DNA from 4 places in the Pusillimonas sp. SM2304 genome. Region 2 is predicted to be linked to each of the others. Evidence: predicted binding sites of a transcription regulator. Region 2 holds the regulator's gene; each other region holds the start of a gene.

Region 1 (7,689 bases), on a different contig from region 2:
TCCGTATGCCCAGGACGACCAGCAAGGACAGAAACAGCCCCATGGTGGCGGTAGTCTGTATCCAACTGGTGTAGAAGCCGCGCCGGTTCTGGGGCGCGTGTTCGGCCACGTAGGTCGCGGCGCCGCCGTATTCCCCGCCCAGCGCAAGCCCTTGCAGCATGCGCAGGCCGATCAGAATGACCGGCGCGGCCAGGCCGATCGACGCGTAAGAGGGCAGTACGCCGACCAGGAAGGTAGACATCCCCATGATGAGGATGGTGATCAGAAAAGTGTACTTGCGCCCGACCAGATCCCCCAGGCGGCCGAAGACCAGGGCGCCGAACGGACGTACGGCAAAGCCGGCGGCAAAGGCCAGGAGGGCGAAAATGAAACCGGCGGTGGGGTTGACGCCCGAAAAGAAGTGCAGGGCAATGACGGCCGCCAGCGAGCCATACAGATAAAAGTCATACCACTCGAACACGGTCCCCAGCGATGATGCAAAAATGACCCGTCTTTCCTCCGGGGTCATGGGCCGGTTCGTCGACGCCGGGGCGCCAATAGACGCGGCGCCGGGCTCAACGACCGTTGTCGTGCTATGCATAGTGTCTCCGTGTCGGATTTGTTCTGTTTTTTTGGCTGGCTTATGGCGCCGGTTTTTTTGACATTAAGGGATCTGGCTGACACCAAGCTGACAAAAAGCCTGAATGTGTTGCGGAAATTGCCACAGCACGCCCTAAATGGCTGCCGCAGGGGCGGGCTTGATGCGGTTGAACGTCACGCGTATGCAGGTACCGCCCCGGATGCCGTTGCGGTGCCCCGTCGGCATGAAAGCGACGCTGCCGTGGTGATGCTCGGCGATCTCCTTGACAATGGACAGGCCCAGTCCGCTGCCATCCTCCTGGCTGCCCAGCACGCGGAAAAACCGGTCGAAGACGCGATCGCGGTCTTCCGCTGAAATGCCCGGTCCGGAGTCTTCGACCTCAAGATAGGCCGACAGCGGGTCCCCGCCGGCCCTTACAGTCACCCATCCTGACGAAGCGCTGTACAGCACCGCGTTCTCGATCAGATTGTTCAAGAGCTCAGCCAGCATCATGCGATCGCCGGAAATATGGATGGGGCCGGCTGCGGCCTCGAAACCCAGGTCGATGTTTTTCTGCAGGGCGATGTCGACCCATTGCAGGGACTGCTGCTCCGCCAGCGCATTCAAATCGACATCGGCGGCCGGAAACAGATTCGGGACTTCCGTGCTTTCGGCCTTTGCCAGTGTCAGCAGCTGATTGACCAGGCGGGTGGCGCGCTCTGAACCCAGCACCAGCTGTTCCAGGCTGGCATTGAGCTTGTCGGGGCTGCGCTCGCGCAGGGCCAGTTCGGCCTGTGTCCGCATGCCCGCCAGCGGCGTTTTCAACTGATGGGCGGCGTTGGCCACGAAGCGGCGCTGCGTCTCGTTGGTGGCGGCAAGCCGCAGCAGCAGGCTGTTCATGGCGGCGACCAATGGAACGATTTCAGCGGGTGCCAGCTCGGCGCTGATCGGCGACATATCGTTGGCGCGCCGCGCGCGTATCCGTTCTTGCAGCAGGCTGAGCGGTTCCAGGCCTTGCGTCAGCCCCAGGCCGGCCAGCAGGGCGGCCAAGGGCAGCACGATCAGTTGCGGTGTCAGCATCCCGGTCAGGATTTCCTGCTGCAGGGTTGCACGCATCTGATTGGACTGGGATACGACCATCAGAAAGGGCAGGCCGTTCAGGTCTTTTCCGCCCCAGATGTAGGCGACCCGTATGCTGTGGTTGTCGGCGGTTTCATTGCGCAAGCGCAGCTTGTCCTCTTCATAAGTCCAGTTGTCGGGCAACGGTATGCTGGCGTTCCCGCCCAGTGAATTACCGTTGGCATCCCGGATTTCCCAGTGGATCATGTTGGCGGGATCGCCTTGCAAAATGGTGATGGCCGATGTGCTCAGTTGAATGCCTTCTGCGATTTTTTGCTGCTCCACTTCGTGCTTGAGCATGCGCAGGTGGTCGGCCAGCGCGCGGTCATAGGGGGCGTTGGCAATGTTCTGGGCAATGAAATAAGTAATGACCAGGCCGACGGTCCAGAGCAGGAACAAGGGGCCGAACATCCAGATCATGATCTTGTTCAGCAGGGCGCGGTTGTTTTTCTTGCGCTTGAACAAGCCGAAAAAAAACGGTTTTTCAGCCGGCTCGGTGCCGGCGCTGGTGTCTTTCAGGACTTGCGGGTCGATCAGCATCGGATCGGACACCCATCAGCCCCTGGGCTCAGGCGGCCAGGGAGTCATTGCGGTTTTCGGGTTCCAGGCAGTAGCCCAGGCCCCGAACAGTGACAATCTTGGCGCCGCTGGGTTCTATTTTTTTGCGCAGGCGGTGTATATAGACTTCGATGGCATTGGGCGTGACCTCTTCGCCCCATTCGCAGAGCAGGTCGACGAACTGGTTCTTGCTGATCATGCGGCCGCAGCGCGAAAGAAAGATTTCAAGCAGGCTGGTTTCGCGGGCCGAGAGTTCCAGGGGCTGATCGTCGATATGGGCAATGCGCCCATTCAGGTCGAAGCTCAGATGCTTGTAGCGCAGCACGGTTGTGCCGATGCCGGCGCTACGGCGGGTCAGCGCCCGTACGCGGGCCTCGAGCTCGGACAGCGCAAAAGGCTTGGCCATGTAGTCGTCGGCGCCCAGATCCAAGCCCTTGACGCGTTGTTCCACCGTATCGGCGGCTGTTAAAATCAATACCGGCAGGGGGGTCTGGCGCTGGCGCAACTGGCGCAGCACCGCCAGGCCGTGCAACTGGGGCAGGTCAAGGTCAAGAATCAGCAGGTCGAAGCTTTGGAGCTGCAGCGCGGAGTCGGCGCTGGAACCATCATTGACGACGTCGACGGCATAGCCTTCGTAGCGAAGGGAACGGGAAAGTCCATCGGCAAGAATACTGTCGTCCTCGGCGATTAGAATGCGCATGACAGGGTGGTCGACACTTGGTAAGTAGGCAGGAAGAACCATTTTGGCACCATCGTTCGGGGATGAACAGTCAGGGATAACGATGTAGTGCAGTAGATATCTGTGTATTTATACAGTATAATTTGATGCAATAATTCACTTGGCAATCCGTTGGCCGGCTACGCTTGATGTTGCATAGCCCAAAACATTGCCATCCACAAATGGGCAGCCGGCACCTGGGGTGCTTGTCCGTTTTTATCCATTTTCGCTTTTCAGTCAAGGACCCTACATGGACGACAAAAACAGCAAAGCCGCCGGCGAGCGCAACAAGGCCCTGGCCGCCGCCTTATCCCAAATTGAAAAGCAGTTTGGTAAAGGCTCGGTCATGCGTTACGGCGACGACACTGTTGAGCACGATATCCAGGTCGTTTCCACTGGTTCGCTCGGGCTGGATGTCGCGCTGGGCGTCGGCGGGTTGCCGCGCGGCCGGGTCATCGAAGTCTACGGCCCCGAATCTTCAGGTAAAACCACGCTGACCCTGCAAGTCATCGCCGAAATGCAGAAAATCGGCGGCACCTGCGCGTTCATCGATGCCGAACACGCGCTCGACGTCCAATACGCCTCCAAGCTGGGCGTCAATCTGGCCGATCTGCTCATTTCGCAGCCCGACACCGGCGAGCAAGCCCTTGAAATCACCGATGCCCTGGTCCGTTCCGGGTCGGTCGACCTGATTGTCATCGACTCGGTTGCGGCTTTGGTGCCCAAGGCCGAAATCGAAGGCGACATGGGCGACTCCCTTCCGGGCCTGCAGGCGCGCCTCATGAGCCAGGCCCTGCGCAAGCTGACGGCAACCATCAAGCGCGCCAACTGCATGGTGATCTTCATCAACCAGATCCGCATGAAAATCGGCGTCATGTTCGGCAATCCCGAAACCACCACGGGCGGCAACGCGCTCAAGTTCTATTCGTCCGTCCGTCTCGATATCCGCCGCATTGGCGCCATCAAGAAGGGCGACGAGGTCGTCGGCAACGAAACCCGCGTCAAGGTCGTCAAGAACAAGGTTGCGCCGCCATTCAAGCAGGCCGAATTCGACATCATGTACGGGGCGGGCATCTCGCGCGAGGGCGAAATCATCGACCTGGGCGTACAGGCCGGCATCGTCGACAAGGCAGGCGCCTGGTTCAGCTACAGCGGCACGCGCATCGGCCAGGGCAAGGACAATGTCCGCGAATACTTGAAAGAACACCCCGAAATGGCTTTCGAAATCGAAAACCGGGTTCGCGAGCAACTGGGCGTCATACCCCAGGCGGCCGCCACGAATGGCAGCAAGCCCGTGGCCGAGGCCAAAGCCGAAGACTAGTCCTGCGGGAAAAGGGCGCCATGTCATCGAACGACGACGATTTCGAAACGCTGTCGCCCGGCTCCGCCTCGGAAAAGGCCCCCAGGAAAGCGGGGCCTTCCTTGAAAGCGCGCGCCATCGGCTATCTATCGCGGCGCGAGCACTCGCGCTATGAACTGGCGCGCAAGCTAAGCCCTTATGCCGATGACCCCAGCGACATTGAACCCCTGCTGAACGACCTCGAGCGCGAAGGCTGGTTATCCAATGCGCGTTTTGCGCAAAGCCTGCTGAACCGGCGAGCGCCGCGGCAGGGCACCAGCCGCATTTTGAACGAGCTCAGGCAGCATGGCGTGGCGGACGACGCCATTGCCAGCCTGGGTCAGCAACTGCACGGCACCGAACTCGAACGCGCGCGCGCGTTATGGGAAAAAAAATTCGGCCAGCCGCCCGCCCATGCCAAGGACTACGCCCGGCAATACCGTTTTCTGGCTTCCCGCGGTTTTTCCGCCGAAGCGCTACGGCGCATATTGGGCGATATTCCTTATGGAGCGGACCAAGACTGATCACACGCTACGCGCGGGTTCTGTTCCCGGCGGCGCCGCACGTCCGATGCCTCAGCACCGGTTGCTTCAGCGCCCGTCACATCAGCGCCCGTCACATCAGCGCCCGTTACATCAGCCCCCGTTACATCAGCGCACGGCCTTGATGCCTGTCAGCGTCTTGAAACAGGTGTCTCGCGCCTGCTTCATGAACGCCTGCAGATAGTCGGCCTCGAGGTCTTCGGCCCGCACCGCTGCGTACAGCGTGCGCCATACGCCTTGTTCGCCCAGGTGGCATATGCGCAGCCAGCCCTGATTCAAGTATTCGGTCAAGGCCCAATTGGGCAGGGCGGCCACGCCGCGCTGGCTGGCGACCAACTGCGCAATGATGGGCGTGAGCTCGGCCTTGCGCAGCGAGGCGGGTTCGATGCCGGCCGGGTCCAGAAAGGCGGTGAAGACATCCAGGCGCTGCCGTTCCACCGGGTAGGTAATCATGACCTGGTCGGCCAGTTGCTCCGGCTCAATATATTTGTATTGCGACAAGGGGTTGGCGGCAGCCACGGCCAGCACCAGTTCGTATCGGAACAGGGGCAGATACTCGACCGCCTCGATGGCTTGCGGGTCTGAGGTCACGACGACATCCAGGTCGCCGCGCACCAGGGCCGGCAAGGGCGCAAAGGAAAAAGCGGCCGACAGGTCAAGCTCGACATCGGGCCAATCGTGCCGAAACGCGTCCAGGGCCGGCATCAGCCACTGGAAGCATGAATGGCACTCGATGGCCAGATGCAGGCGGCCGGTTCGCCCGGCGGCCAGCCGCTGCAGATCCCGCTCCGTCGCTTTCACTTGCGGCAACACCACATCGGCCAGGGCCAGGATGCGCAGGGCGGCCGTCGTCAGCCTGGCGGGACGCGTGCGGCGGTTCAGCAGCGGCGTTTTCAGCCTGACCTCGAGATCGCGCAATTGATGCGACAGGGCCGACTGCGTGACATGCAGCCTTTCGGCAGCTTCTTGCAGGCTACCGGCATCGCGGATGGCGCACAAGGTTTCCATATGACGTATTTCCAGCATGGCGGCTCGCTCAGTCAATGCTATTTAATGAATTAAATTCATTCTAAACATGGTGTATTTGATTTTGATTCAACTGATTGTATAGGCACAATATCTATCAGAACAAATATTTTTCATTTATTGGCGAATCAAAATGACCGTTACTCATAGTTTAGGCTTCCCCCGCATCGGCGTGCAACGCGAACTCAAACGGGCCCAAGAGGCCTACTGGGCAGGCAATCAAAGCCTGCAAGACTTGGAAGCCACCGGGCGCGAGCTGCGGGCCAGGCACTGGAGCGTGCAGGCCAAATCCGGCCTTCAGTTCGTGCCGGTAGGCGATTTTGCCTGGTACGACCATATCCTGGAATGGTCGACCTTGCTGGGCGCGGTTCCGGCCCGATTCGGCCAGGCGGGCGATGAACCTGTGGGGCTGGACACCCTGTTTCGCATGGCGCGCGGCCGGGCGCCCACTGGTTCGCCTGCAGCGGCATGCGAAATGACCAAATGGTTCGATACCAACTATCACTACATCGTGCCAGAGCTGGTGCCCGGGCAATCCTACCGCATTGCCCGCAGTTATCTATTCGACCAGATTCGTGAAGCGCAGGCCTTGGGCCATCGCGTCAAACCCGTCATTCCAGGCCCCTTGACCTGGCTCTGGCTGGGCAAGGGCGATGCCTTCGGCCAGGGGGCGGGCGACAGCGCCAAGCTGGCATTGCTGGACAATCTGCTGCCGGTGTACACAGAGGTACTGCGCAATATCAAGGCACTGGGCGTGGAGTGGGTGCAAATCGACGAACCCATACTTGCCCTGGATCTCCCCCTGGCCTGGCAGCAGGCTTTCCGGCGCGTCTACGAGGCCTTGTCCGAAGGCGGGGTGCAGCTCTTGCTCGCCACCTACTTTGATGACCTCAAGGAAAACGCCGCTGTGCTCAAAGGCTTGCCTGTGGCCGGCGTACACGTGGATCTTGTGCGTGCCCCCCAGCAACTGGAGCGCATCGTGGCAGTGCTCGATGACAAGCAAGTGCTGTCGGCGGGCTTGATCGATGGGCGCAATATATGGCGTACCGATCTGGACAAGGCCGATGCGCTGATCCGGCCGATTGCGCAAAAGCGCGGTGATCGCCTGTGGCTGGCGCCGTCCTGCTCTTTGCTGCATGTGCCGGTTGACCTGGAAGCCGAACATGAGCTGGATGCCGAACTGCGCAGTTGGCTTTCATTCGCCACCCAGAAGCTGGGCGAATTGAATCTCTTGGCGGGCTCGCTGGCGGACGCGGCCGATCCGGCCGCGCAGCAGGCCCTGCAACAGCAGCGTGAAGCGCTGCTGGCCAGAAAGAATTCTTCCCGCATCCATAACCGCAGCGTCCAGCAGCAGCTCGAGGCATCCGCCGCCATTACGCGCGATCGGGCGCCATTCAAGCAGCGCATTGCGCGCCAGCACGAAAAGCTGGGATTGCCTGCCTATCCGACCACGACCATAGGTTCCTTTCCGCAGACGTCCGAAATCAGGGTGGCGCGCCGCGACTGGAAGAACGGCGCGCTGAGCGACACGGCCTACGAAAAAGCCATGCAGGCTGAAATCGAGCATGTCATCCGTTTCCAGGAGAAAGTAGGGCTGGACGTGCTGGTGCACGGCGAACCCGAGCGCAATGACATGGTCGAGTACTTTGGCGAGCTGCTGGGCGGCTTTGCCTTTACCCAGAACGGCTGGGTGCAGAGTTATGGTTCGCGCTGCGTGAAGCCGCCCATTATTTTCGGAGACGTGGCCCGGCCCACCGCCATGACCGTGGCCTGGTCGTCTTATGCCCAATCGCTGACCGACAAGCCTGTCAAGGGTATGTTGACGGGT
Region 2 (7,689 bases):
CTGCCGCTGACTGATGGCTGCCAGAGTGACAGGCCCGCTTTGCTGCCGCAACGCCAGATCGATCATGGCGGTCACTGCAAAACGCCCTTTGGTCGTTAAACGCATCGTGATGTCCTTGATTAAGCCCGAAACACGCGGAGCGCAGCGCCATTCAGGAACACCGCACCCCGGCCGATTAGCAGGATTCCTATACCCGACTAATATAGTCCAGTATAGCAAATTCCCGACTAAAACGCTCGGCTTTAAACACGAAAAAAACAGGCCGGAAACGAAAAAACCGTGCAGCGCACGGTTTTTTACTGAAAAGGGCCTGACGGTTCAGGCTGCCTGGTATTGCAGTACGCGCTTGCGCACCATTTCCATGACGCCTTGACAGGCGTCTTCAAGATAGTCAAGCACTTTGCCAAAGCCTTCGGGACCGCCATAGTAGGGATCGGGCACCGTGGCTTCTTCGAACTCGTTGGCGAAGCGCATAAGCAGCATCAGCTTGTGCTGGTATACTTTGGGGCATTGTTGCTGCAACGCGGAAAGATTTTCCCAATCCATGGCCAGGATCAGGTCGAACTCGCGGAAATCATCGGCACAGACTTGGCGCGCCACACAGTGCGACAATTCGTAACCACGCTTGCGCGCTGCGGCCTGCGCACGCGCATCGGGCGCCTCGCCAATATGAAAGCTGTGGGTGCCAGCGGAGTCGACGCCGACCACGTCAGAGAGCCCCGCTTCGTCGACTAAACGGCGGAAAACACCCTCTGCGCTCGGCGAGCGACAGATATTACCCATGCAAACGAAAAGTACCTTAGTCATCATAAGCGAGAGTGTGAGGGAAAACCCGTTATAAGGCAAGGATTTTTGCGGCACCACATTTATGTTTCCGACCGTATTGACAAGCCGATAAATTTAAATGCAATAAGACGTTACTGCCTATTTTTGCGCTTGCTTTCACACAAAACGGCCTTTCCGAAACCCGCCGGAAAACCAATATTCATGCACTGCAACAAGCCGAAACGCGAGCAAAAATCCTTTAAAAATTAATGGTAAACCCTAATAAAGACGAAAGCAAGATCTGAATCGACCGTTCAATCGGAGCCCGATGACAGGCGCATTAAAAAACACATAATGTGGATGAATTACAACGATATGCCCTGCGCTTATAACGCGGGACTATCGGCACCGATTCCACGCTAGGACAGCAAGGCCTTCTGCTTCAGCTTGTTCAGCGCATCGCGGGCCGCCGCGGCTTGTTCGAACTCCAGGTTCCTGGCGTGATCCATCATCAGCTTTTCCAGCCGCCGGATTTCCTTGGCCAGCGATTTGTCGTCGCGCAGCACATCGGGCGAAATCTCGTCCACCATGGAAGCCTGGTCCGGCACCACCATGACGCCGTCGATCATTTCACGCACCGCCTTGCTCACGCTGCGCGCGGTGATGCCATGCGCCTGGTTGAATTCCAGCTGCTTGATGCGGCGCCTTTGGGTTTCGTCCATGGCCCGGCGCATCGAATCGGTGATCCTGTCGGCATACAGGATGGCCCGGCCATTCAGGTTGCGGGCCGCCCGCCCCATGGTCTGGATCAAACTGCGCTCCGAGCGCAGGAAGCCTTCTTTGTCGGCATCCAGGATGGCCACCAGCGACACTTCGGGAATATCCAGCCCTTCGCGCAGCAGGTTGATGCCCACCAGGACATCAAACACGCCCAGACGCAGGTCCCGAATGATTTCCACCCGCTCGACGGTATCGATGTCGGAATGCAGGTAGCGGACTTTCAGGCCGTTTTCGGCCAGATAGTCGGTCAGGTCCTCTGACATCCGCTTGGTCAGCGTGGTGACCAGTATGCGCTCCTGAACCGCTATGCGTTGCTTGATTTCGCCCAGCAAGTCATCGACCTGGGTCAGCGCCGGCCGCACCTCCACTTCGGGGTCGACCAGCCCGGTAGGCCTGACCACCTGCTCCACAATATTGTCGGAATGCTCGTTCTCGTAGTTGGCGGGCGTTGCCGATACGAATACGCACTGGCGCATGCGCTGCTCGAACTCCTCTAGCTGCAAAGGCCGATTGTCCATGGCGGACGGCAGGCGGAAGCCAAACTGCACCAGCGTCGACTTGCGTGAGCGGTCGCCCCGGTACATGGCGCTGAGCTGCCCCATGGTGACATGGCTTTCGTCGATGAACATCAAGGCATCGGCGGGCAAATAATCAATCAGCGTGGGCGGCGGTTCGCCGGGCGCGGCGCCCGACAAGTGGCGGGAGTAGTTTTCAATGCCTTTGCAGAAACCCAGCTCCTGCAGCATTTCAAGGTCGAAGCGGGTGCGTTGCTCCAGCCGCTGCGCCTCGACCAGCTTGCCGTCGGCAACCAGCGCGGCCGCCCTTTCGCGCAGCTCCATCTTGATGGTTTCGATGGCGCGCAGGACGGTCTCGCGCGGGGTCACATAGTGCGAACTGGGAAACACCGTGAAGCGCGGTACTTTCTGCTTGATCTTCCCGGTCAGCGGATCGAACATTTCCAGCGATTCGATCTCGTCGTCGAACAGGGTGATGCGCAGGGCCAGTTCGGCGTGCTCGGCCGGAAACACATCGATGATCTCGCCGCGCGCGCGAAAGGCGCCGCGCGTGAACTCCACATCGTTGCGCTCGTACTGCATCGCCACCAGCCGCCCCAGCAGCTCTTGCCGCGCAATGCGGTCGCCCGTGCGCAAGGTCAGCACCATGGCGTGGTAATCACCGGGGTTGCCTATGCCGTAGATGCACGACACGGTTCCGACAATCACGGTGTCGCGCCGCTCCAACAGGCTTTTGGTGGCCGACAGGCGCATCTGTTCGATGTGCTCATTGATCGATGAGTCTTTCTCGATGAACAGATCGCGCGCCGCCACATAGGCTTCGGGCTGATAGTAGTCGTAGTAAGACACAAAATACTCGACCGCATTATTGGGAAAGAACTCCCGCATTTCGGCATAGAGCTGCGCCGCCAGCGTCTTGTTCGGCGCCAGCACAATCGCCGGACGCCCGGTACGGGCGATGACGTTGGCCATGGTGTAGGTCTTGCCCGAGCCGGTCACCCCCAGCAGCGTCTGGTACATCAACCCATCGTTGATGCCCTCGGTCAGCGCGTCGATCGCCGCGGGCTGATCGCCCGCCGGCGGATAAGGCTGGAAAAGCTGAAACGGACTGTTCGGATACTCGATGAAGCCGGGCGCAGGTGCGTTCATACTGGACACTTTCAGGGTAAACCCCTTATTATCACACTATTGCTACCTCTTTCTCTACCTACCTTCATACTCCCCAAATGAAATCTCTCTTCGAATCCGTCGAGCTCGCTCCGCGCGACCCCATTCTTGGCCTGAACGAACAATATAACGCCGACACCCGCGCGGGCAAGGTCAATCTGGGGGTCGGCGTGTACTACGACGACGAAGGGCGCATTCCTTTGCTTGACGCGGTCAGCAAAGCCGAAGTCGCGCGCATCGAAGCGCATGCCGCGCGCGGATACCTGCCCATCGAAGGCATCCCGGGGTACAACAAAGGCGCGCAGACTTTGCTGCTCGGACACGACTCGCCCCTGGTGTCCGGCGGCCGCGTCCTGACCGCCCAGGCCCTGGGGGGCACCGGCGCGCTCAAGATCGGCGCCGACTTCCTGAAGCAGATCCTGCCAGACTCCAAGGTGCTCATCAGCGACCCCAGCTGGGAAAACCACCGCGCCCTGTTCGAGCGCGCCCGATTCCAGGTCGAGACCTACCCCTACTACGACGCGGCCAGCCATGGCCTGAACTTCGACGCCATGCTGGCCTGCTTCCAGGCCCTGCCCGAGCAGACCATCGTCGTCCTGCACGCATGCTGCCACAACCCCACCGGCGTGGACCCTAGCTTCGAGCAATGGCAGCAGATCGTCCAGGTCGTCAAAGACAGAAACCTGGTGCCCTTCCTGGACATCGCCTACCAGGGTTTTGGCGAAGGCCTGGAAGAAGACGCCGCCGTGGTGCGCCTGTTCGCCCAGCACGACCTCACCATGTTCATCAGTTCGTCTTTCTCCAAGTCGTTCTCGCTGTACGGCGAACGGGTCGGCGCCCTGACCCTGGTCTCGTCCAGCAAGGAAGAAAGCGGGCGCGTGCTCAGCCAGCTCAAGCGCGTCATTCGCACCAACTACTCCAACCCGCCCACGCACGGCGGCACAGTGGTCTCCACGGTACTCAATACCCCCGAGCTCTACACCCTGTGGACCACTGAACTGGCGGCCATGCGCGACCGCATCCGCACCATGCGCGTGCAACTGGTCGAAAAACTCAAGGCCCACGGCGTCACGCAGAATTTCGATTTCGTGCTGGCCCAGCGCGGCATGTTCTCGTATTCCGGCCTGACGGCGGCCCAAGTGGACCAACTGCGGGAAGAACATGGCGTGTACGCAGTCAGCAGCGGCCGCATCTGCGTGGCGGCGCTCAATAGCCGCAATATCGATTACGTGGCCGCGTCCATCGCCAAAGTCCTGGCCTAAGCAAGCGCCCGCCTTCCTGGCGGGCATCGCCTGTTTGCCTATCCCCGCGTGCACAGGCTTGATCTTTCCCCTGAAATACTGCAAAATCCAGACTGTATATAAATACAGTCTGGATCGTCATGGCCGTCAAGCTTACCGAGCGTCAGCAGCAAATACTCGAACTCATCCGCAGCGAAATCACCCGCACGGGCTTCCCGCCCACCCGGGCTGAAATCGCCCGCGCCCTGGGTTTCAAATCGGCCAATGCCGCCGAAGACCACCTGAAGGCCCTGGCTCGAAAAGGCGCCATCGAACTCACCGCGGGCGCCTCGCGCGGCATACGGCTTACCGGCGGCAGCCTGGCCGGCGCGCAGCACGCAGGCTCCCTGCTGGGCCGCGCCTCGTCGGCGGTCACACAGCTCATGGTGCCTTTGGTCGGCCGCGTGGCGGCGGGCAACCCCATACTCGCAGCGGAACACGTCGAGCGCGAAGTCGGCATCGAACTCGCCCTGTTCAGCCAGACGCCCGATTATCTGCTGCGTGTGCGCGGCCTCAGCATGCGCGACGCCGGCATCCTCGACGGCGACCTGCTGGCCGTCAAAAAATCGCCCGATGCCCGCAATGGCCAGATCGTGGTCGCCCGTATCGGCGAAGACGTCACGGTCAAACGCTTTGCCCGCGCCGGCAAGCGCATCGAGCTCCTGCCTGAAAACCCCGACTTCCAGCCCATCATCGTCACCGCTGACGACGAGTTCTCCATCGAAGGCATCGCCGTCGGCCTCATCCGGAACACGCCCTTGCACTAGGCGTGCTTCAGCCGGCCTCACACGCCGGTTTCGCGTATCGGCACCTGCCACGCGCCCAACATTACGAAACGGTAAGGAGACCGTAATGTTGGGCGCCTTTGCTTTTGACTAAGATTCAAGGGGTGCCCAGTACGCAGGCCGCTTTGGCCTGGAAGGAGTTTGAAGCATGGGGGATATTCACATCAATCCAGGCCTCGATCAGGATAAGCGGATTTTCAGGACGGTCAGCTTCTATGATCTGATCGACCTGATGACATTCAGTCAAATGACCTTTGGCCGTGCGGACCCGTTCCGGCTTGGAATCCAGCGCTACCCGCATCGGGAAGCAGCAGACAGCACCGACGATGCGGCCAGCCTGCGGTTTCAATCCTGGGCGATGCTGGACCATGAGCATGCCATTGACTGGTGGCCGGATGAGCCCGCTGAACCATCGATCTATCTGATTTCAAGCATCAGCGCCCTGTCGGCATCCTTGATTCCATGCGAAGGCACCGATGTATTTATCGAACAGACATGCCGCGTCATCCCGCTGCCCGGCACACCAAGGCCCCCGCAGTCCACCGTGCTGCCCCTGCTCGAGGACGAGACGCTGCTTGTCATCGTGAACGCCCAGGGCGACGCCTATCAGGGCGATCCCAGGCATAATCCCATGCGGCTTCTTGTCGACCTGCGAACATTGCTGCTGGGCGTCGTTGTGTCCCCCAGGGCTTCGATCCGGTTTGTGGAGCTTATCTCGCAAATCGTTCAGCGCACCACGCATGCCTATGTGTCGCGCGCCAACCGGCCTATAGATATCGAGCACAATTGCCTGGACATGCCCCGCATGCGGCATGCGTAAGGCATGCGGCAACACAAAGCGCATTCAGAAAAACAGGCCAGGCCCTGATCGATCAGGGCCTGGCCTGGGACAAACTGCCAGTGAACCCGCCATGACGGCGGGTTCATCAACTGCGCGTCATCAATGCTTCATGACGCCTTCTTGCGCTTCAGCGGGCTTGGCATTGGCCACCGCCTCGGCGGCCAGCCGCGCCACTTCCTCGTCTGACAGCGGCGTGGGCATGTTCTGCAAGGCGACTTCCAGCACCCGGTCTATCCAGCGCACCGGAATGATCTCCAGGTGATTCTTGACGTTGTCGGGGATATCGGCCAGATCCTTCACGTTTTCCTCGGGGATCATCACCACTTTGATGCCGCCGCGATGCGCCGCCAGCAGCTTTTCCTTCAAGCCGCCGATACCCAGCACTTCGCCGCGCAGCGTGATTTCACCGGTCATCGCGACATCGGCCCGCACGGGAATGCCCGTAAGCGCCGAGACCATGGCCGTGGTGATTGCAATGCCCGCCGAAGGGCCGTCTTTAGGCGTCGCCCCTTCCGGAAAGTGCACGTGCAGGTCGCGTTTTTCAAAAGCCGTGTTCGGAATACCCCATTTCTGGGCACGAGCGCGCACCACGGTACGCGCCGCTTCCACCGACTCTTTCATGACATCGCCCAGTGAGCCGGTACGCAGTACCACGCCCTTTCCGGGCATGTCCGCCACTTCGATGGTCAGCAGGTCGCCGCCCACTTCCGTCCAGGCCAGGCCGGTGACTTGGCCGATCTTGTTTTCTTTCTCGGCCATGCCGAAATTGAAACGCCGCACACCCAGGAAGTCGCTGAGGTTGTCGGAGGTGACTGTGACACGCTCCACATTCTGCGCGGACTGCGCCGTCTTGCGGCCGCGCGTGCGCACCGATGGGTTGGTAGCCAGCAGCTTCTTGACCACCTTGCGGCAGATCTTGCTGATTTCACGCTCGAGCGCCCGGACACCCGCTTCACGCGTGTAATAACGCACGATGTCGCGTACCGCCGACTCTTCAATGGTGACTTCGCCCTCTTGCACGCCGTTGTTCTTCATGAGCTTGGGCAGCAAGTGGTCGAAAGCGATATGCACCTTCTCGTCTTCGGTGTAACCCGACAGGCGAATGACCTCCATCCGGTCCAGCAGGGCAGGCGGAATGTTCAGCGTATTGCTGGTGGCCACGAACATGACATCGGACAGATCGAAATCGACCTCGATGTAGTGGTCCTGGAATGTGTGGTTCTGTTCGGGATCGAGCACCTCGAGCAGGGCCGAGGACGGGTCGCCACGGAAATCCGCACCCATCTTGTCGATCTCGTCGAGCAGGAACAAGGGGTTGCGCACAGAGACCTTGGCCATGTTCTGCAGAATCTTGCCCGGCATCGAACCGATATAGGTACGGCGGTGGCCGCGGATCTCGGCCTCGTCGCGCACGCCGCCCAGCGCCATGCGCACGAACTTGCGGTTCGTGGCGCGGGCAATGGATTGGCCCAGCGAGGTCTTGCCCACGCCGGGAGGGCCGACCAGGCACAGGATGGGCGCTTTGAGCTTGTCGACCCGCTGCTGGACAGCCAGGT
Region 3 (7,689 bases), on a different contig from region 2:
GGATGCCGGGATACAGATAGGCGTATTCATAGCCGCCGCCGAAAGCGGCGCCCATGCGTTGCCTGATTTGCTCGTTGGCCGGATTGATTTGCGGCAGGCCGAGGGTGGCGATGAAAGCGCCTATCAGACGCTGGCCTGGCAGGTCGATGCCTTCGGCGAAGGCGCCGCCCAGCACCGCAAAGCCAAAGCCGCGGCCTGTTTCCGTGAAGCGTTGCAGAAACGCTTCGCGCTCGGCTTCGCCCATCTGCCGCGACTGTTCCCACATTGGGATTCCTGGGTGGCGGCTTTTGAACAGGGATGCCACTTGCTGCATGTAATCGAAACTGCTAAGAAAGGCGAGATAGTTGCCGGGCTGGCTGCCGTATTGACTGGCCATCAGGTCGACCATGGGCTGTAACGATGCCCCGCGGTGCTGATATCGGGTGGAAATGCGGCGCGCTACCTGGACGGTAAGCTGCTCGGGCTTGAAGGGCGATTCCACATCTATCCAGGCACTGCCGTCCGGCAGGCCCAGCGTGTCGTGATAGAAATGCGATGGGGTCAGCGTGGCCGAGAACAAGGTCGTGGAATGGGCGGCGCTGAACCGTGGTGCAAGAAAGGGGGCGGGGATGATGTTGCGCAGGCACAATGACGATTGCTTGCCCTGCCCGTCGGCGGCAGTGGCCGGTACGGTGATATCGAACAGGGAATGGTTGTCGAACAGCTCGGCGATATGCAGGAAATGCAGCGCATCGAAGTAAAAGCGCTGCAAGGCGCTATCGACGTGAGTCGGGTGTTCAGTCTGGAAATCGATCATGGCCGTGACGGCGCGTTGCAGCGCGGCAATGAATTTTGCCGGAACGCTGTCATAGGCCTGGTAAGGCGCGCCCTGGTTCTTGAGCAGCTCGCTCCAGCAGCGGTTGACGCCGTCCAGGGTTTTTTTCAGCATGGCCGGCGCCGATCGGCGCAATGCACTGAAGGCTGCCCGATCCAGTTCGGCCGTATACATCTTTCGGGCGCGCTCGAGTAGATTGTGCGCTTCGTCGACCAGTACGCCCGCCCGCCACTGGTTGGCGACGGTCAGGCCATGCAGCATGGCGCTCGAGTCGAAATAATAATTAAAGTCGCCGACCGCCACATCGCACCAACGCACCAGTTCATGGCCCAGATAGTAAGGGCATACCTGGTGTTCTGAGGCGACCCGCTGCAGCGCTTGTTTGTCCAGAAATTCGCGGCCGAGCGCTGCCTGCCGGGCTTGAGGCAGCCGGTCGTAGAAGCCTTTGGCCAGGGGGCAGGATTCGCCGTGGCATGCCTTGTCCGGATGTTCGCAGGCCTTGTCCCGGGCCACCAGCTCGATGATGCGCAAAGGCATGCTGGCGTCCATACTGCGGATTTGCGTCAAGGCTTGCAGCGCGACGCCGCGGCCGGATGTCTTGGCGGTCAGGAAGAAGAGCTTGTCCAGTTTCGCGCCGGGGGCAGCTTTCAGCAGCGGGAATAGCGTGCCTATGGTCTTGCCTATGCCGGTCGGGGCCTGGGCCGCGAGGCAGCGGCCGCCGCGCGCCGCTTTATAGACCGCCTCCGCCAAGGGCCGCTGGCCGGTCCGGAATTCCGCGTGCGGAAAACGCAGGCTGTCCAGCGCGCGATCGCGGCTTTGGCGATGCGACAGCTCTTGGTCGGCCCAGTCCAGAAACTGCCGGCACTGGTCCTCGAAGCCTTGCCTGAGCGCCGCCGCGTCATGCAGCTCGCTTATGACGGTTTCCCGCTTGCCGACGATGTCGAAATAGATCAATGCCAGCCTGATTTCGGGCAAGTCCAGCTTCTGGCAGAGCAGGTGGCCATAGACTTTGACCTGGGCCAAGTGCAAATGGCGATGATTGGCAGGCATCCGAGCCAGGTCGCCGCGGAATGTCTTGATTTCCTCGAGCTGGTTCTGCTCAGGGTCCCAGCCGTCGGCGCGGCCACGAACAATAAGGTGCTGGAATTCCCCCGTCAGGCTGATCTCGGATTGGTAGCCGGCGCCGCGGCGGGAGGCGACCAGGGCATGGCCGGCCATGCCTTCCTGGGCGGTGGGCGCAGGGGTGAAGCGCAGATCCAGGTCCCCCTGTTTGGCCGTGAACTCGCACAGGGTGCGCACCGCGACGGTATAGGTCATGCCGGGCATTCCGCCCACCGCACATAGCATACGGCCACGGGCATATCGTGCGTGGCGCAGTAGCCGAACCATCGCAATTGATTGTCTTGCAGGCGGTCGCCGGGGCCTTTGACTTCTATCATCTGGTAGCGTTTTTCCAGAGGCCAGAACTGGATCAGATCGGGGAAGCCGGAGCGATGAGCGGGGATGTCGAGCAATATCCGCTCGAACCATTTCTTAAGATGCAGGGCGGGAATGCAGGCCAGTGCATGGTCCAGTATTTCGTCGTTCAATATTCCCCAAGCCACGAACTCGGACTGAATGCCGGCTTTGCTTTGGTAGTTCTGTACGATGGTTTGCCTGTATGCGCCCGAATCGAGTAGGGCCAGGCAAGTCTTGAACAGATTCTGGCGCCGCAGGTAGAAGTCGGCGCTATACAGGTCGGCCGGGGCGCGCTGAAATGGGTGGAAGAACGCGCCTGGGAGCGCGGCGAAAATGGCATCCCAGCACAGCAGCCCAAACAGTGAATTGACCAGCGTGTTCTCTACATAATAGACCGGGCCCTGTGGCTGTTGAAAGTAGCCCTGGGCCAGTTCCTCTACGGCTACGGGCATTTGCGGCCGGGGCAGGGTCAGGGTCAGTTTGGTCAAGGACGCAGCGGCGGGGCGTGGCGGGCACGGCCGGCCCAGCTTGCGCAGCAGGCGCGGTATCATGCGGCCGACCTGCTGCTTTTCCGCTTCGCTTTCCGGCTGTTGCTGCGCTGTCTGCGCCCGTTGCAGGGCCGATTCGAATTGCTCGTTGAGTTCCAGGACGCGTACGCTGCGGCTGCGTGCGCCGGCATACGTGGATTGCGTATACAGGGCGTAAGCGCGATCCCAGTCATGGTTTTTTTCATAGTGGCGGCCAAGCTGGAACAGCAGCTTGGCGCGGCGCTGTTCCAGCCATTCGTTCGGGTAGGGCTCGGAAGGGATGTCCTGCTGTATAAGTTCCGCATCGGCGCCCGCATGGAGCCGCTCGCGGCAATCGTGCAGGTGCAAGTAGTCGTCGATATCGCGGCGGTTGTGAAAAATCCGGGAAGACGCGGGAAATTTCACTTTTTCATAAACGTACAGACCCAGGTCGGCAAGGACGAATTCGGACCAGTCCTGGCGCAGGTTGCCGAAGAACATCAGGCGCAGGCATTCGCATACCGGCATGACGAGTAGTTCATAAACGCATCCTGCGCCCATGGGATACCAGGCCTTGAAAGGCAGGGCTGTGGTGTGGCGATCCTGCAGCGCCTGGAACTGGGCGGCTTTGCGGGCGTGCCTGTCGGGTAGTTGTGCGCCGAAAGCGTCGGCGACTTCTGCCTTGGTCAACAGGCCGAACAATTGCTCTAGCGTGAGCGCAGGGCTGTCGTCCAGCCAGCCCTGCTCGATCAAGGCCTGCGCCGCCGAAGGCACGCTGCCGATTTCGTCGTAACGCAGCTTGCTGCTTCTGAACAGCGTGCCTTTGCGCATGATCATCCTGGCCAGCAGCGCGCGCGATGCACGCGGCAGGCCCTGGAAACAATGGATGAAATCACGTTCGGCGTCCAACAGCAGGTCGTCGTAGCGCTGCTGGACCCAGCGCAAGACCATCTCGAAATTGTCGAGATAGTAATAGCGATTTTCGAGCACTGGGTTCATCTGCACTGATCAATTACTGTATTTAAAAACAGTATATCAGGGCTTCGCCGAAGACGCCAAGATGGGCATTTTAAGAATTTTCTTAGCCCGTAAAGAATCATTTTAAGAATTTCCTTAACCCTGGAACAGGGCTGAATTGAAATAATTAACAAGCTGATGTGCAACTTATTCGCACAGGGCCGCTTTCATTTTTTTGAAGGCATTCAATCAACAAAATTTTCCAGGTTGCCAATATGAAATTCAACAAGATTCTGATCGCTTTGGGGGTGGCCGGCGCACTGATCGGCGCGGCCCAAGCCGCACCCACACCCGCTAATACCGTCGTCAAGAAAATCACCCTCACGGCGCAAATCCACGATGCCATCTTTGTTTCCAAGCCCGACGGCTCGACTTGGTACGGCACCGAAGAACTGGAAGCCGATGACTACAAGCAGCGCAAGTTCAGCAAAACCCTGCCGATCCGTGTCTGGACGAAGGGCACGGAATTCAACATTTCGCTGGCTCAGCCGCTGATGATGTCCAACGGCCACAAGCAAATGAAGAATGCTTCGGTCAAGCTCACTCACGCGGGCGGCGAAGGCGACGTGGTCGTCGGCACGGCCTTGAAAGTCGCCCAAACGCAACTGGGCGGCGACGGCGGCACCGACGAAATCCACCACCTGAAGATCAGCGTCGACGCGCCTGACGCCGCCGCGGGTACCGACAACGGCAGCTACAGCGGCGATCTGGTCATGTTGTTCGAGCCGGTTGCGGCTGTTCCCACTCCGTAATACGCACACATTCGCTGGTTTTCCTAGAACCCCGACCCAGCGGTATCGGGTCGGGGTTCTTTTCGACCTTGCTGGTCAGAGCAACGGTATGCGCGTTTATCCAATCCCCTTTCAACTCCGCAAGCTGTGGGTGTGCATATTCGCTTTTGCGAGTGCGCAGGCTTTCGCGCAAGTGAAGATCTCTTACGGGGTTCCGGAAGGGTTCAGCGCGGTCGAAATGGATAACAGCGCACGCTATGTCGCCACGTTCAACGGCAAGACCTTGCCGGGCTTGATCAGTTATTCGCTGGAACAGGGAACGCTGGTATTCGATTCGATCAAGTACGCAGAAAACGGCGTTTCAATTGAAGAGCAGCAAACAATTCGAAAAGTCCTTTCCAAAGTCGATTACAAGCTTTGCAACCAAGGCTGCGACATCAAGGCCGAAGGCCATTATGTCAGCATCGACAAGCAGCGCCGCACATTGAATATACGCGACTCACAGGAAGATTATCTCCGGCCGACCACGACCTGGGGGCTGGTCAATAACCAATCTCTGGATTTACGGGCCTCGTCCGACCGTTATCGCGCCATGAACGTCAGCGGGAATACCTGGATGGGCTTGCCGTTCCGCGGTTTCGGCTATATGAATTGGTACGCCAACCGCAGCCGCACCCGTGGCAACAGCAATGGCGATCAAGGCATTTCGTCCTATTTCCTGCAAAAGAACTTTGCGGGAAGCTATGTGCGCGCGGGCAAGCAGAACAGCCTTGACTATGCGTCCGGCGCGGTCAGCACCTTGCTGTCGCCCAGCTTTGACCACTTCGTCACGTTCGGCAGCCAGGAGCATCTCCGCTCCGACCGCGATGTCGGATCGCTGGTGTTGTTTTCCACCAGCGAAGGCAACTACGAGTTCTACCGCAACGGCCGCCTGATCCTGAAGCGGCCCGCGATCCTGGGACGCAACGAATTCAGCTACATCGACCTGCCTGGCGGCTACTACCCCGTCGAGATCCGGCTGGTGGACCGCAACGGCAATGTCGTGAACCGTGAAACACGGGACATCAACAACCTCAATTTTTCCAGCGGCGGCGGCAACTCGTGGCACATTACCGCCGGCAAGGACATGGAGGACGGCGGGCAGTTGTTCCAGGTGTCCGCCAGCCGGAACCTGAGCCAGTTCTATATGAACGCCTCGGTCGTGGCCGGCAATCGTTCACGCTGGGCGGGCGAGGTCAATGCCACCCGGCCCATGCGTATCGGCTCGACAGACCTGGTCCCTACCGTCGGCATACTGAGCGGCGAGCGCGGCACCGGCGGGTACTTCAACCTGACCCTGAACGACGACGTTTTGGGCAACCTCAGCGCAAGCCGCTACCAAAGCACCCAGGTATCGCGTTTTTATTTGGGCGCGCCCAGCACCACCCTTTCGTACAGCCGGAACGTCAAAGGAACCGTGCTTGCCTACAACTACCAGAAGCACAGCCGCGGCGAAACCCAGCAGGCCGAAGTGCGGTGGAACTACCACCCCAATGGATTGTGGTCGACGTTCTCGCTGGGCGTGCAAAAAGGCGGCTACATGCAGCGCGGCGGCTACGCCGTGTACTTCAATATGACCTGGATGCTGGACAAGACCCAGGCGAGCTTCCGCGCAGCGCAGTATGGCGGCCAGACGCAACTGAGCGGCGACTACCGCAAGGATTTCCAGGACAGCTACGGAACCTCTACCGCCGGGGTGACCGTCAGCCGCCTGGACCAGAGCAACAGCATCAACGCCTATGGCAGCCGTTCCGGCACGCGCGGCGATGCAACGTTGAACGTGGGCAACAGCGCCGGCAGCAGCAACGTGGACTTCAACTATCGCGGCATGGTCGCCGCCAATGCGCAAGGCGGCGCGCTGGGACGCTACAGCCCCAGCGGCAGCGCCATGCTGTTGAGCACGCCCGACATTTCCGGAACGCCATACGGCTTCAATGTGGAAGGCCATCCCGTTGCCGGCGGCAGCACCTACGCTGTCCCCCTAAGCAGCTACAACGATGTGGCGTTCGCCCGCGTGCTGAGCAGCAGCGAAGATATGGACATGAACATCGAAGTACCGGCGAATATCGTCCGCGCCCACCCCGGGCAGGTGTATTCCGCGCAAGCCAAGGTGGACATCAACATGGTCTACAGCGGCATCCTCGTAGACGGCGGCGGCAAACCGGTAGGCGGGCGGATCATGGAAACCGGAGACACTGCTTATCCCAACGGACTGTTCTCGATCGCCAGCAAAGCGGTACTGGCCAGCATCACGGTCGAGCAGCCTGGCAGACGTTACATCTGCGATTTAACGAACACGATCTCGGACAGCTTGTATCGCTGCAAGTGACCCGGCCCCCGAATAGGATTGAACCCATAATGCTTCGTACGATTTTTCTTGCCTTGTTCTATGCGATTGCCGTGATGCTGCCGCCCGCGCATGCCGAGGGCGAGCTGATGGTGATGCCGTCCAGCCTCAAGGTCTACAACAATCACGACCACTCGGTGAAGGTAAGAAACATGGGCGATGCGCCGCTCTATCTCTCCATCTCGGTGCAGAAGGTGATGAATCCCGGCGTGGAGCCCGAGGTCAAGGTGCCCATGGGCCAGGTCGATCGGCCCGGCATGCTGGCCAGCCCGGACAAGATCACGCTGGGCCCCGGCCAGAGCCGGGCCGTCAGTCTCAAATCGCTCTATGCACCCGACGCCGAAGAGCTGTATCGCGTCTATATCGTGCCGGTGCGATCGTTGCAGGTGCGGGAAGCGCCCGAAGACAGGATCACGGCCCCAATGTCCGTGTCGGTCGGCTACGGCGTCCTGGTTCGGCATATGCCTCCGCCCGCCAAGCAGCGCTCGGCATGGACCCATCGTTGTACGCCGGGGGGAGTACTGCTCGAGAACACGGGCAACGTCAGGTTGTTGTTCTCCGATGTCACGGCCGCCGGCGGCGCAAAGAAGAACTGGATGGCATTGTTCCCGGGGACACCCCAGCTGTTTCCGGGCAAAAGCCTGAGCCTTTCGGCCGACGACAAACGGCTGACGCTGGATTGCCGCTGATGGCGCGCCCGATAAAGCTGCGGCGCGAACCGGGGAAAGGGACCGCCCCGGGGCCGGGCGCTGAACTCCCCACAGGAACAGGAACACA
Region 4 (7,689 bases), on a different contig from region 2:
TCCATCGGTGCTGCGCCATTCCAGAAAGCGCAAGGTCTGGGGAATGCTGGTCAGGTGCTGTTCGCGTATGGCCTTGCGTATTTCGCCGTGGGTGTAGTCGGCGCAGGCGCAGATGGCTTTTTCGGATTTGGGCTTGATGTCGGCGGCGCCGCCGATGCAACTGATCAGCAGCTGTTCCACCAGCCCGGTGCACGATCCGCAGGAACTGGCGGCCTTGGTGTGTTTCTTCACCTCGTCGACCGTGAACAGCCCCTGCTCGCGTATGGCTTTGACGATGGTGCCTTTGCACACCCCGTTGCAGCCGCAGATTTCCGTGGTGTCGGGCATGCCCGCGACACTGTGTTCGCCGGCATGCCCTGTGTCGCCGATAGCGCCTTCGCCGAACATCAGGTGTTCGCGCAGTTCGCTGATGGATTTTCCTTCGCGTATCAGGCGGAAATACCAGGCGCCGTCCACGGTGTCGCCGTACAGGCAGGCGCCGATCAGCTTGTCCTCGCGGATGACCAGCTTCTTGTAGACGCCGCCTGTCGGGTCGGCCAGCGTAATGGCTTCGGTGTCGGGGCCGCCAACGAATTCGCCGGCGGAGAAGACGTCGATGCCGGTGACTTTCAGCTTGGTGGAGGTGGTGCTGCCGGCATAGCGGCCAATGCCATGAAAGGCCAGATGGTTGGCGGCGACCTTGGCCTGTTCGAACAGGGGCGCGACCAGGCCGTAGGCCATGCCGCGATGGCTGACGCACTCGCCCACGGCGTAGATGCTGGGGTCGTAGGTCTGTAGCGTGTCGTTCACGACGATGCCGCGATCGGTATAGATGCCGGCGGCCTCGGCCAGGTCGGTGTCGGGCCGTATGCCCACCGCCATGACCACCAGGTCGGTGGCCAGTTCGCTGCCGTCCTTGAACCGTATGCCGCGTACCGACCCCTGATCATTGCCCAGGATCGCTTCGGTCTGGTGCGACATCAGGAAACGCAGGCCGCGCGCTTCCAGGCTGGACTGCAGCAGCGCGGCGGCGGCGGTGTCGAGCTGGCGATCCAGCAGCGTTGCGCCCAGATGCACCACCGACACTTGCATGCCGCGCGAGGCCAGGCCGTTGGCGGCTTCCAGCCCCAGCAGGCCGCCGCCGATCACCACGGCCTGCTTGAGCCGCCCCGCCGCCTCTATCATCAGATTGACGTCGCGGATGTCGCGAAAAGTGATGACGCCGTCCAGTTGGGCGCCGGGCACCGGCAGGATGAACGGCTTGGAGCCGGTGGCCAGCAGCAGGCGGTCGTAGCGGGCCACGATGCCGTCGGCGGTCACGACTTCCTTGCGCGCCCGATTGATCTGGGTGACCGTGCTGTTCAGGTGCAGGGTGATGCCATTGGCCTTGTACCAGCTTTGGTCGTTCAGGATGATGTCCTGGATGGTTTGCTCGCCCGTCAGCACGGGCGACAGCAGAATGCGGTTGTAGTTGGGATACGGCTCGGCGCCGAACACCGTGATGTCGTACAGGCCGCTGTCCAGCTTCAGCAGTTCTTCCAGGGTACGGATGCCGGCCATGCCGTTGCCGACGACGACAAGTTTCATTTTCTTCATGATGCTTTCACAAGTTGGAGGGGCGTCTGTTCGGCGCCGGGTCCGCGATGGCTGCCGCTGGCCGGTTGCGAGGAATGGGCGTGGCGCTGATGCAGGAAGCCGAGCACGGCGCTGCGGCAGGCGGCATAGCGGGGGTCGTCCAGCAGCGCGACGCGGTTGCGCGGACGGGGCAGGCCGACCGCCAGGATCTGGCCGATGGTGGCGGCCGGGCCGTTGGTGAGCATGACAATGCGGTCGGACAGCAGGACGGCTTCGTCCACATCGTGCGTCACCATGATGGCCGTGGTCGACGTGGCGGCGACGATGCGCAGCAGCTCGTCCTGCAGATGGGCGCGGGTCAGCGAGTCCAGCGCGCCGAAGGGTTCGTCCAGCAACAGCACTTTCGGTTCGATCGCCAGCGCCCGGGCGATGCCGACGCGCTGCTTCATGCCGCCCGATATCTCCCTGGGCAGTTTGTGCATGGCATGGCGCAAGCCCACCAGGTTCAAGGCCGACGCCGTCCGCACATTCAGTTCCCCCCGCGTTTCGCGGGCGCCGAAGACGCGCTCCACCGCCAGATGAACGTTCTGGTAGCAGGTCAGCCAGGGCAGCAGGCTATGGTTCTGGAACACCACCGCGCGGTCGGGACCCGGGCCGGTGATTTCCTTCTCGGCGCACAGCAGCACGCCTTCCGTGGGGCGGTCCAGCCCGGCAATCAGATTGAGCAGGGTGGATTTGCCGCAGCCCGAATGCCCGATCAGCGAGATGAACTCGCCTTGCCGGATGTCCAGGTTGATGTCGCGCAGCGCGACGAAAGGGCCGTTGCGCGTGTCGAAGGTTTGTCCGACGTATTCAATGCGTACGAATTTTTCCATGATGTCAGGTCTCGCTATGGTCCAGGCGCCGGGCCGCGGCAAGCAGGCCCAGGTCCAGAATCAGCCCGATCACGCCGATGACCAGCACGGCAATCAGGATGTTCTGTACGTTCAGGTTGTTCCACTCGTCCCATAGCCAGAATCCCAGGCCGGTGCCGCCGGTCAGCATTTCGGCCGCGACGATGACCAGCCAGGCCGTGCCGATCGACAAGCGCACGCCGGTCATCATGTAGGGCAGCGCCGAGGGCAGCAGAATGCGCGTGAAGACGTTCCATTCGGACAGATTCAGGACCCGCGCCACGTTCAGGTAGTCTTGCGGCACGCGCCTGACCCCGTCGGCGGTGTTGATGATCATGGGCCAGATGGAACAGATGAAAATGGCCCAGATGGCGGCGGGGCCGGCGGCCTTGAACAGCAGCAGCCCCAGCGGCAGCCAGGCCAGCGGCGAAATGGGGCGCAGCAGGTTGATGACGGGCGAGCAGATGGCATTGATGACCGGCACGCGTCCGATCAGGAAGCCGGCGGGGATGCCGACGAGCGCCGCCAGTGCAAAGCCGATGGCCACGCGGCTGAGCGAGGCCAGAATGTTCCAGCCTATGCCCACGTCGTTGGGGCCATTGTCGTAGAACGGATGCTTGAACAGCTCGAAGGCGGCCAGCAGGGTGGATTCCGGCGCGGGAATGTCGGCGATCCGCATGGAAATGACTTTCCAGACGATCAGCAGCAGCGCGAAGCCGACAAGGGGGCCGGCGCACGCGCAGGCCAGCCGCCCGGCGCCGGCGCGCCAGCTTTTAGCGCTTTCCAGCCAGAAGGAAGAGCTTGCCAGATTCATATGCCTTCCTCTCATGCCGCTTTGATGCTGAAGCCGTCGGCATAGCCGGCCGGGTCGCTGCCGTCCCACCGTACACCGTCCAGCAGTGTGCTGGCGCGCGATTCGCCGGCGGGCAGGGACACGTTTGCCGCCGCGGCGGCCTGCTTGTAGACGTCGATCCGGTTGACCTGCCGGGCCACAGCCAGATAGTCGGGGTGGTTTTTAAGCAGGCCCCAGCGCTTGTGCTGAGTCAGGAACCACATGCCGTCGCTCAAGTAGGGGAAGTTCACCGCGCCGTCGCCGTGAAAGCGCATGGCGTGCGCATCCGTCCAGGACTTGCCCAGCCCGTTCTCGTACTGCCCGAGCATGCGGCCCATGATGGTGGCCACATCGGTGTTCACATACGATTTGGCCGCAATCGTTTCCGCCGTCTTGCGCACGTTGTCGGGCGAGCTGTCTATCCAGCGGCTGGCCTCGAGCACGGCGGCTGTGACCGCGCGTGCGGTATTCGGGTAGCGTTCGACGAAATCGCCGCGGGTACCCAGCACTTTCTCGGGGTGGTCCACCCAGATGTCTTGCGACGCGGCTGCGCTGAAGCCCAGCTTATCGATGATGGCGCGCGCGTTCCAGGGTTCGCCCACGCAGAAGCCGTCGACATTGCCGATGCGCATATTGGCCACCATTTGCGGGGGCGGGACGGTGACGTTGCGCATTTTGCCGGGGTCGATGCCGAAGCTGGCCAGCCAGTAATACAGCCACATGGCGTGCGTGCCGGTGGGAAAGGTGTGGGCGAAGGTGTACTGGCGCGAATCACTGGCGATTTTCTGCGCCAGCGATGCGCCATCGGTCACGCCGGCCTCGTGCAGTTGCCTGGACAAGGTGATGCCCTGGCCATTCTGGTTCAGGCCCATGAGCACGGCCATGTCTTGTTGCGCGCCCGCCAGGCCAAGCTGCATGCCGTAGATCAGACCGTACAGCACATGGGCACAGTCCAGATCGCCGTTGGCGAGTTTTTCCCGGACCCCGGCCCATGACGCTTCCTTGGCCGGGATGATCTTGATGCCATGCTTCTGGTCGAACCCCATGACCGACGCCATGACCACCGAGGCGCAGTCGGTCAAGGGAATAAAGCCTATTTTCACTTCGGATTTTTCGGGCGCGTCGGAACCGGCGGCCCAGGCGGCGGCGCGGACCATGGGATCGATCAGCGAGAGCGCGCCCAGCCCCGCGGCCGCCGTGGCGCCAAGCAGGGTGCGCCGTTGCCGGTCGACGCGGGCGGCTTGCGATGGGACGGCGCTTGTTGCGGTGAAGAAACGGGACGGCTTGTGGGCGGCTTTCATTGGGACTCCATGTAAACGTGGCACAGGAGTCAAAGCAAAACGCGTGCCAGTTTATGCGCCGTCCCGGCAGGCCGCGGGCGCGGCGCAGCGCACCGCGATTGTGCGCGGCATGTTGCGCCGCACCAGGACTGTGCCGCCGGCAGACCGGCCTTGGCCTATAATTTGCTGTGCATTTGTACAGCAGCTTGTCATGGACCCCGATCACGCTCCCACCCGCCGCATCGCTCATCTGGATATGGACGCCTTTTATGCGTCGGTCGAGCGCCTGCGCTATCCAGAGCTGAAAGGCTTGCCTGTGGTGATCGGCGGTGGCAGCGCCAGCCAGCCCAGCGTGCTGCCCGATGGCACACGCCTGTTTTCCCGCTTGCGGGGCTATGTGGGCCGGGGCGTGGTCACGACCTCGACCTACGAAGCGCGGGCGCTGGGCGTGTTCTCGGCCATGGGCATGATGAAGGCGGCCCAACTGGCGCCAGAGGCCATTCTGCTGCCGGTGGATTTCAAGGCTTATCGTGATTATTCACGCCGGTTCAAGGCGGCGGTGGCCAGCGTCGCCGACCATATCGAAGATCGGGGCATCGACGAAATCTATGTCGACCTGAGCAACCACCCGGATGACACCCTGGTGCTGGCCCGCCGCATCAAACAGGCGGTTTTCCAGGCCACCGGGCTGACCTGTTCCATTGGCATTTCACCCAACAAGCTGTTGTCCAAGATCGCTTCCGAGCTGGACAAACCCGACGGCATAACGGTGATTGGACCCGGCGACCTCGAGGCCAGGATCTGGCCTTTGCCGGTCGGCAAAGTCAACGGCATAGGCCCCAAGGCCAACGCCCGGCTTGCCGCGGCGGGCATCCAGACGATTGCCGAACTGGCCGCCGCGCCGCCCGAGGTCCTGCAAACCCTGTTTGGGCTGAGCTATGCGCGTTGGCTGCTGAATGTTGCGCGCGGCATTGACGATCGGCCGGTGGTCACGTATTCGGAACCCAAGTCCATCAGCCGCGAAACCACCTTTGACCGGGATCTGCACGTGCAGCGCGATCGCACTGTGCTGTCCGCCCAGTTTCTGCAGTTGTGCGAACAGCTCGAGGGCGATCTGCTGCGCAAGGGCTATGTGGGGCGTACCATAGGCATCAAGCTGCGTTTCGACAATTTCCGCACGGTCACGCGCGACCTGACCCTGCCCGCCCCCATCGGCAGGGCACAGGCCATACACCATGCGGCCGGACTGTGCCTGAAACGCATCACGATGGCGCACAGGATTCGTCTGCTGGGCGTGCGCGTCAGCGGTTTGGAGCCTGGAACGGATGCCGGGGACGACGTCGTCAGGGGGCCCAGCCAGTTGAGCCTTTATTAGCGCCGAGGGGACGGGCGTGCCGCTATCCGGGGGTGCGATTTCTAATAACGAAAAACCAATCTATCATTTATTTATATGTCTTTTGGTAATATATAAGTAATTATCCTATCGTTATAAACGGCCGGAAAGCTTGTTAGCATATGCTTCTGGCGGATGCATCCACAGACGGCTTCGCACGGTGGCCATCGTCCGCTTTTACTGAACTCTGGCAGGAATCAACCATGAAATTTTCTCGTTTTGTACGCGGCTTGCTCGCAGCCGGCGTGACGGCCGTGTCGGCGTTTGCCGCCGCCGGCGCCCAGGCGGCCGACCTGATCGATACGGTCAAGGAACGCGGCACGCTGATCGTTGGGGTAGAAGGCACGTACCCGCCCTTCAATTATGTCGACACCAAGACCGGCGAGCTCGACGGCTTTGATATCGAGGTCTCGCAACTGATTGCCGACAAGCTCGGCGTCAAGGTGCAGTTCGTCAAGACGGAATGGAGCGCGATCCTGGCCGGCCTCAGTTCGGGCAAGTTCGACGTCATCGTCAACCAGGTGGGCATTACCCCGGAAAGGCAAAAAACCTTTGATTTTTCCGTGCCCTATGTGGCGTCCAGCCCGCAACTGATCCTGCGCAAGAATGACGACGCCGGCTACACCAGCTTTGCCGACCTGAAAGGCAAGAAGCTGGGCGTATCGCAAGGCAGCAACTACGAAGCCCTGGCCAAGGCGCAGGAAGGCGTCGATGTCAAAAGCTACCCCGGCGCGCCTGAGTACCTGTCAGACCTGGTCAGCCGGCGTGTCGATGCTGCGCTGAACGATCAACTGATGACCGCTTATCTGGTCAAGACATCCAATATTCCCATCAAGGGCGGGGCCATCGTGGGCGAGCCCAAGTTCAACGGCATCCCTTTCCGTAAAGGCAACCCGGGCTTCGAGGCCGCGGTGAACAAAGCGCTGGAAGACTCGTTTGCCGATGGCGAGTTTGCCAAGATCTCGAACAAGTGGTTTGGCATCGACGTCAGCAAGGTTCGCAAGCCCGAGTAATTCCCGTGACTGACCAAGCATGAATTTCTTCGACCTGATGGTCCTGGCCGGTCCCATTCTTTTGAAAGGGACCGGCTATACATTGATCTTTGCCTTTTCGGCCATGTTCGGCGGATTGCTGGTGGGTTTTGTGCTGGCTGTGGCGCGCATTATTCCCAGCCGCTGGAGCCAGGTGCCGGCCACGGTGTATGTCAGCATGATGCGCGGCACGCCGCTGCTGGTGCAGGTGTTCATTATTTACTACGGCCTGCCCAGCGTGGGCATTTCGTTCGAGCCGCTGACCGCTGGCGTGTTGGCGCTGAGCCTGAATGCGGGGGCTTATATTTCGGAAAGCCTGCGCGGCGCGATCGTGGGGATTTCCCGCGGCCAATGGTCGGCGGGCTACAGCCTGGGGCTGAACTACTGGCAGAACCTGCATTATGTCGTCATGCCGCAAGCCTTGCGGCTGGCGGTGCCCTCGATGAGCAATACCTTGATCAGCCTGATCAAGGATACCTCGCTGGTGTCGGTGATTACGGTCACGGAGTTATTGCTGGCCACCAAGGATGTCATTGCCACCACCTTCCAGCCTTTGCCCCTGTACCTGGCCGCCGCCGGCATTTACTGGATGCTGAGCCTGTGCCTGGAGCGTGTGCAGGGTCGTCTGGAAAAACACTACGGCCGCAGTACCCGCAACGCCTAGGACCTGCCCGCCGGCCCGGCCGCCGGGGTCACAAGTCGAACT

Evidence for each region. The regulator LexA, encoded in region 2, represses DNA repair genes until DNA is damaged. The targets are predictions, from matches to a motif close to ACTGTATNNNNATACAGT.
Region 1: the regulator LexA is predicted to act here: its motif matches at 3,036-3,053, upstream of recA (recombinase RecA).
Region 3: the regulator LexA is predicted to act here: its motif matches at 3,793-3,810, upstream of RE432_RS00620 (VRR-NUC domain-containing protein).
Region 4: the regulator LexA is predicted to act here: its motif matches at 4,745-4,762, upstream of dinB (DNA polymerase IV).

The regions. Positions count from the first base shown of each region.
Region 1 is NZ_JAVLUJ010000003.1:96,698-104,386, reverse strand. It holds gene RE432_RS15435 (MFS transporter) at 1-508, opposite strand, end outside; gene RE432_RS15430 (sensor histidine kinase N-terminal domain-containing protein) at 713-2,230, opposite strand; gene RE432_RS15425 (response regulator transcription factor) at 2,247-2,936, opposite strand; gene recA (recombinase RecA) at 3,205-4,275, shown strand; gene recX (recombination regulator RecX) at 4,296-4,817, shown strand; gene RE432_RS15410 (LysR substrate-binding domain-containing protein) at 4,944-5,861, opposite strand; gene metE (5-methyltetrahydropteroyltriglutamate--homocysteine S-methyltransferase) at 5,995-7,689, shown strand, end outside.
Region 2 is NZ_JAVLUJ010000002.1:818,745-826,433, reverse strand. It holds gene iscR (Fe-S cluster assembly transcriptional regulator IscR) at 1-105, opposite strand, end outside; gene RE432_RS12915 (low molecular weight protein-tyrosine-phosphatase) at 319-810, opposite strand; gene uvrB (excinuclease ABC subunit UvrB) at 1,185-3,209, opposite strand; gene RE432_RS12905 (amino acid aminotransferase) at 3,287-4,489, shown strand; gene lexA (transcriptional repressor LexA) at 4,609-5,274, shown strand; gene RE432_RS12895 (hypothetical protein) at 5,441-6,112, shown strand; gene lon (endopeptidase La) at 6,233-7,689, opposite strand, start outside.
Region 3 is NZ_JAVLUJ010000001.1:133,435-141,123, reverse strand. It holds gene RE432_RS00625 (ATP-dependent DNA helicase) at 1-2,131, opposite strand, end outside; gene RE432_RS00620 (VRR-NUC domain-containing protein) at 2,128-3,777, opposite strand; gene RE432_RS00615 (CS1 type fimbrial major subunit) at 4,011-4,547, shown strand; gene RE432_RS00610 (TcfC E-set like domain-containing protein) at 4,765-6,894, shown strand; gene RE432_RS00605 (pilus assembly protein) at 6,924-7,601, shown strand.
Region 4 is NZ_JAVLUJ010000001.1:1,100,562-1,108,250, forward strand. It holds gene nirB (nitrite reductase large subunit NirB) at 1-1,575, opposite strand, end outside; gene RE432_RS05045 (ABC transporter ATP-binding protein) at 1,572-2,429, opposite strand; gene ntrB (nitrate ABC transporter permease) at 2,434-3,261, opposite strand; gene RE432_RS05055 (CmpA/NrtA family ABC transporter substrate-binding protein) at 3,273-4,580, opposite strand; gene dinB (DNA polymerase IV) at 4,771-5,934, shown strand; gene RE432_RS05065 (cystine ABC transporter substrate-binding protein) at 6,156-6,965, shown strand; gene RE432_RS05070 (amino acid ABC transporter permease) at 6,985-7,647, shown strand; gene RE432_RS05075 (MOSC N-terminal beta barrel domain-containing protein) at 7,676-7,689, opposite strand, start outside.